DNA from 3 places in the Neobacillus sp. BF23-41 genome. Region 3 is predicted to be linked to each of the others. Evidence: riboswitches for the same ligand, from Rfam matches in the RefSeq annotation. Region 3 holds a riboswitch; each other region holds the start of a gene.
What was found. Region 3 has a riboswitch for thiamine pyrophosphate ahead of AB7942_RS28420 (thiamine phosphate synthase). Riboswitches for the same ligand answer to the same signal wherever they lie in the genome.
Positions count from the first base shown of each region.

Region 1: linked by a shared signal. The riboswitch ahead of thiC (phosphomethylpyrimidine synthase ThiC) and the one ahead of AB7942_RS28420 (thiamine phosphate synthase) in region 3 are both predicted to bind thiamine pyrophosphate.
Region 2: linked by a shared signal. The riboswitch ahead of tenA (thiaminase II) and the one ahead of AB7942_RS28420 (thiamine phosphate synthase) in region 3 are both predicted to bind thiamine pyrophosphate.

Region 1 is NZ_JBGBPR010000007.1:151,458-153,662, forward strand. Features, by position in the region: gene thiC (phosphomethylpyrimidine synthase ThiC) at 1-1,035, opposite strand, end outside; TPP riboswitch at 1,178-1,292, opposite strand; gene AB7942_RS13410 (Ger(x)C family spore germination protein) at 1,466-2,205, opposite strand, start outside.
Region 2 is NZ_JBGBPR010000032.1:30,960-33,164, forward strand. Features, by position in the region: gene AB7942_RS26745 (ECF transporter S component) at 1-506, opposite strand, end outside; gene tenA (thiaminase II) at 503-1,189, opposite strand; TPP riboswitch at 1,301-1,404, opposite strand; gene AB7942_RS26755 (benzoate/H(+) symporter BenE family transporter) at 1,915-2,205, opposite strand, start outside.
Region 3 is NZ_JBGBPR010000042.1:15,806-18,010, forward strand. Features, by position in the region: gene AB7942_RS28410 (FbpB family small basic protein) at 1-81, opposite strand, end outside; gene AB7942_RS28415 (DUF1284 domain-containing protein) at 384-800, opposite strand; TPP riboswitch at 978-1,086, shown strand; gene AB7942_RS28420 (thiamine phosphate synthase) at 1,239-1,844, shown strand; gene thiO (glycine oxidase ThiO) at 1,828-2,205, shown strand, end outside.

The sequences.
Region 1 (2,205 bases), on a different contig from region 3:
CATTATTTCGCAGATTTCTTCAAAATGAGTATATAAAAAACTTTCTTTATGGTGGTGTAAACACCATTGTGCCATGATTGATCCACCGCGGGATACAATACCTGTTAACCGTTTTGCCGTTAATGGAACATATCGTAAAAGAACACCAGCATGAATTGTGAAGTAATCAACACCTTGCTCCGCTTGTTCGATCAAGGTATCACGGTAAACCTCCCATGTAAGATCTTCAGCAACACCATTTACTTTTTCAAGTGCTTGATAAATGGGGACGGTGCCGACAGGAACAGCTGAGTTTCGAATAATCCATTCTCTTGTTTTATGAATGTTTTTACCTGTTGATAGATCCATAATATTATCAGCACCCCAGCGTGTCGCCCAAGTCATTTTTTCAACCTCTTGTTCGATGGATGATGAAACAGCAGAGTTACCAATATTCGCGTTAATTTTAACATGAAAATTACGTCCTATTATCATAGGTTCTGACTCTGGATGATTGATATTAGAAGGAATAATCGCTCGACCTTTTGCAACTTCTTCACGTACAAATTCAGGTTTCATATTTTCCCTTATTGCGATAAATTCCATTTCAGGAGTAATAATTCCCTTTTTTGCATAATGAAGCTGTGTGACATTTTTCCCTTTTATTGCACGTAATGGTTTGCGCTTCAAACCTGGAAACACGTTATGATTGGCACGAGGATCATTTTCTTCCTTATACCCATTATCTACAGGCTTAATTTCTCGACCTTCATATTCTTCAACATCTGATCGTTCATGAATCCATGTGCTTCGAATAGCAGGAAGACCTTTTGAAATGTCTACAGAATAATTTAGATCCGTATAAGGACCGCTTGTATCATACACGCGTACTGGAAGGTTTTCCTCTTCACCAAACGTACCTGTTGTCGGGCTTAACTCAATTTCACGCATTGGTACTTTAATATCGGATCTCGAACCTGTTACATATACTTTTTTACTTCCTGGAAAACTAGACATGATGGAAATGTTTTGTTCGTTTAATGAAGTCGTTGACATAATATATCTCTCCTTTTTTTGAATATAAAGGACGAGATAAAGAACATAACAAGTGGAAAAGCGTATAAAAGTACATCAAAAAGCCGGGCCCATAAATGGTTGGACCCGGCTAATATGTATGCAGAAGTATAGGTGCAGTAAAGTTTGTCAATTCTAACTTCCCCACGCTGGTATGATCCAGATCAGGTCCCAAGAGTCAAGAAACTTCATCGTGTTTCTTTCTCAGCCCAACTTATTGGGCACCCCTAGTTATTTATATTCAATTAAGTTACATTATATATGAGTATCGGTAAAAATGAAATACATAATATTATTTAAAGTGATATAGTCGTTTTAGATAGTATGTCTAGGATAGAGAGAAAGGTTAGATATCTTCTTGCTTGGGTTTTAAGAAGAATAATTCTTTTTTTGTACCCTAAAAAAAGAAGTCTTACTTGTGACCTGACGCTCCATAATCTTTCATTGTTATTTTTACGTTGTAGTAAATTGGAACCTCACTGAATGTTTGATCCCAATCTTTTTTGACTTTTTCCCATACTTTCGGATGCTCAATTCTTAAACGGTTTCCAAAGCCAGCAACGTCTACTCGATATTCCTTTTGCGTTTTTTTAATTGTATGAACAACCAATCGTTTTACTTCTTTTTCGGTGGATTCTTCTGCCCTTTTTAGAAATGTATTATCAAAAGAGTTACCTGAAACCACCCAATTCTCAGATAATCGCCCTTCTGATTCGATGTTTACATCAAAAGAGATATTGTTTCCCTTAACATGAGAGGTGATTTTACTTTTCATAGACTCAAGCTCATATACAATTAGCCCACTCGTCTGTTTATCAAAACTTTTCACCACACCGCCTTTCCCCTTGCCTGTTATCCATGTTATCCCCTCTAATTCCTCTTCATTTAAAAAACCACGCAGTTTTTTTGTCTTTCCTTTTATCACGGCAGCTCCTGCAAATTTCACTTCTCCATTAGCCGAGATCACATTTTGCAAAAGAAAACTGGATCCTGATTGTAGCTTACCGTCTAATTTAATAATCGAGATAGGAGGCAAAATTCTTGTCGTTCGATAGGCATTATCTACCATTCCAAACAGACGAAATGCTGGAACTTCTCCTGCTTTCTTTGATACTAGGGTATTGGTAGCTCTCCCTTTACTAATAAACATAA
Region 2 (2,205 bases), on a different contig from region 3:
GCGTCCACAATGACCTTCGCTAACAATCCACCGAGAATCATTCCGCTGATGACATGAATTCCTAATGTTGTAAAAAATACTTCCTTCGAGTAATAACCTAAACCGTTGGCAATTAAGTTATAAATCATGCTTCCAAGCGCTGCAAAAGCCCCCGATAGCATTAAAGTAAATAGGTTGTAACGTTTATATCCGAATATTGCGAATGCGATTTCCGCACCAATCCCTTGAAAGACACCTACTAAAAGGGCCGACAAACCAAAATGACTTCCGGTTAATAACTCCACTGCCGCCGCTGCAACCTCTGCAATAAGCGCTGCTCCTGGTTTTCGGATAATATACGCTACGATTGGACTAGCAATCACCCAAATTCCAAACATAAAACCTGCGCCCACCGGCCCGACAAGAGCTGAAATGGGAATCCAAAGCGTCGACCATCCTAAATAGATTACTCCACATGCGACCGCTAGAATCACAGCAAGAACGACTTCTTTCATCTTCCAAGTCATCGTTTCACTACCTCCATTTTCACAGGCCATTCTTCGAGTTTATAAGCCATATCCCAAAACATATATTCCAGCTGACAACTGATTAAGAAATGTTCCTTCATCTTCTCCTTCTCTCTCTCGGTTGCTGTCATTGCCCACTCATCAAGACGGGCACAAAATTTCGTGGTAATCGAATCGGTACGATTTCCATAAAAACTGATCCAATCATAAAAAGGATGAGAAGGATCTGGATTAACCTCCGTTAATAATTTTTTCCCAATTTCCCAATACGTCCACGGACATGGTAATAGCACAGCTAGAATTTCCCCTAATGTACCTTCGTGCGCAACGGTAAGCATATGACGCGTGTAATGAAGGGACGAGGGAGATAACGGATATCCATGTAATACCTCGTAAGGAACACCTGCTACTTGACAAAAGTTATTATGAGGATGGATTTCACTGTTTAAGATAAAAGAAATCTGCGTATTAAACATATCCATATCTTCACGATTCTCACACTTGGAAACCGCTATTCCATAGATGCGAATAAACGAATTCAAATATTCAAAGTCCTGTTTAACATAATGAATCAATTGTTCCTTTTGTAATTCCCCATTAGCTATCCCTTGCACAAAAGGATGTTCAAAAATCGCCTCGAAAATAGGATCTGCTTCTTTTCTTAATTCTGCTGAAAAACTCATAAAATTTTGCCCCCTTATTGGTTTTAATGGGAAGACTCTATTGGGATCAACTTAATGTTAAAAACGAAAAAACCGCCCCAAAAATGGAGCGGCTGAATAATTATATCTATCCATACACGAACTCCACTTTCCTACGCTAGTATGAACTAGATCAGGTTCAAAGGGTCCAAGATAACTCTCGTCTCAGCCATAAAAAGGCTCCCCTAGTGGTCTTCCTATTAATTTAACCTTCACTCTACACTCGCTGGTTAATGTTGTCAATCAATTAAAATCTTAATTATAAAAATAGACCAAATGGATTATAGATGCACTGAAACTCGAAGATATTTCCCATTATTATCCAGCAAATGTCGTAAGACTTGTAAAATATGTAGTAAGTGCGCGAAATTATGTAATAGGTTTCGTAAAATATGTAGTAAGAATCCAAAATTATGGAATAAGTTTCGTAAAATATATAATAAGAGTTCGAAATTATGTAATCCTGCGAAAGTAAGGCTTTTATTTGCGAAAACACAACAGCTAGTCTCTCCTCAATAAATAACTCTTTTAAAAAGGAACCATGTTTAGCCGCTGAACTAGAACATGTGCCCATACCCATAATATGAACAGCGGCTAATCTTCCGATAGTGAAATTAGATTGCGGCAAAAAAAGGAGAAGTGCGCGAACACTTCTCCCCTCTAACAACCTATTAATCTACGACAAATTTCGGGGCGTGACAGGCACATTACGCTTCCACCGTCTTTGCAATAATCGCTCCAACAACCAGACCCCATACCGGTGCACTAATATGGAAAAATGATACATTGGATAACGCGATGAGGAACGCAAATAGGGCACTTAAGCGATATTTATTTTCGGAGAAACCCAGCTGCAAACTAGAAAGAAGGACGCTGATTAACGCAAATCCTGCTAGCATCGACACAAACGCGTGGGGTAACGATTGGATAAACGGAACAATTTTCCAAGCGAATACTCCAAACAATAATGTCAAAACCCCCGATACCACCGCTGCCAT
Region 3 (2,205 bases):
TAATTCTTGTTTATTGTTAAGAAGTTCTTTTTTGTTTTCCTGTACTAATTTTTGAAATGACATGTTATTCGTTTTACGCATGATGTTCCTCCTGATGTATATGTTTCGTATTAGTAGATGATCAGAATAGAATAGTTTCAATTTTTATTTTTTGTTGGAATTTATTCTATATTAATATAATAATGTATTTTTAGACTTTTTTGATTATTAATTTTGAACATTTTGTGACAGATTATATTTCCATTAAAAGATAGTAGAGATTTTGGCTCTGTACTCCAAAAGTATTGTATATCCATAATTTGCAAATCATAGCGAATTGTTCTCGTATGGAATATGCTGTCTGCGATTCTTTCTTTCTACTGTCACGATACTATAGATGAAGTTTATTGAATTTTTCTTAAGCCCTTCCCAGCATGAATCTCTCGAATACCTTCCTCGCAAACCCCGTAAGAACGCCAAGAACAAGTTTCACAGACAACTTGAATATCGGCGGGGATGACATGTTTTAGGATATGGGACTCAATATCCTCCCATCTAAGAATTTGTCCGATTTTAAGGTTCATTTTGTCTAAAATAACGGCATCTCTTTCATAGATCTGGTCGTCTTGGCAATGGTATTCACCTGAATTAGGGAACTTTTCACACAACTGATCTGGTCCCTTTACAAGCTGAATCAACGTTTTTGGGTAGTTTCTCAAGGTTTGATGCAAAAGCGTCATATTTTCCACGTATTCTTGGGAATAGCCCATTCCCCGATAGCCTAGAAGGCAAAAAAGATGATGTCCTCGTAGCTTATACATTATTCTCCCCCAGTTTGTTTACTCCCTTTTTATATTAATAGTAAACTATGATTGTAATTCGGTTAACATCTATAAGTTTTATTCTACCATAAATAAGAAAAACATTTGACATTTCTACCTGAAGTGTTAACATTAGCCATGCAGGGAAATCATTACATGACAATTAAATAAATGACGCAATTCCGCTAGAGGTGCCTTTTTAAAAGGCTGAGATTGAAGTACTACTTCGGGACTCTATGAACCTGATCTGGGTAATACCAGCGTAGGGAAGTGGAAAACGGGATATTTGAAGAACGTATGTTTCTATTTCGAATTTTCGACCACTTTCTTACCTAAAGAAAGTGGTTTTTTGTTTTTTACTTTAAGCCTTCGATCTTCGGAATCTGCTTAAAAGGAGGGACGGGTATTTCAACTAGTATAAAAGATAAAGAGTTACATATTATCTCCAATGGAAATATGCCAATCGAACAGTTATGTGAAATTGTATGCGAAATTCATCCTTATATAACCGCGATTCATTTGCGGGAAAAACAAAAAACAGCACAGGAACTTTTCCAAGCCGTCCAACGGTTAACAAATGAAAACATCCCACTATCAAAGATTATCATTAATGACCGAGTCGATGTTGCCTGCGTTACCAGGGCTAGAGGAGTTCAATTAACCTTCCATAGTTTGGATGCAGCGCTTGTGAAAGAATATTTTCCTCAGCTTTTGCTCGGGAACTCCATCCACTCCTACGAGGAAGGACAACAAGCAAAAGAGAATGGTGCTGATTACGTGCTATATGGCCATGTCTTTCCTTCGCAATCAAAACCGGGTAAGACCCCAAAAGGACTAGAGGAATTAGCAAGGCTCACCCAATTAGACATCCCGGTAATAGCCATCGGCGGAATCACACCTGAAAATACGGGGCAGGTACTTCAAGCAGGGTCAAAAGGGATCGCAGTCATGTCAGGAGTTTTAGATGCTCACGATCCATTAGCAGCAGTTAAGGCTTACCTAAATGTATTAAATGGAGATGAACAAAGTGGAAAAATCATTTGATGTGGCCATTATTGGAGGAGGAATTATCGGGTCCTCGATTGCCTATCAGCTCGCAAAAAGGGGAAGAAAAGTCGTCATAATTGAGAAGGACCGAGTCGCTTGCCAAGCATCCAGTGCGGCTGCCGGAATGTTGGCAGCACAAGCAGAGCTGGAACAAGACGGTCCTTTATTCCAGCTAGCTTTAAAAAGTCAAGCGATGTTTTCAACGCTCGCAAGTGAGTTATTTGAATATACGGGAATTGATATTGAGTATGTGAATAAAGGAATGGTGAAAATTGCCGAAACCGAAGAAATAGCGCTCGAAGTTAAAAAACAGGTCACCTTCCAAAAAAAATGGGATCCAACCATTACCTGGCTCGAT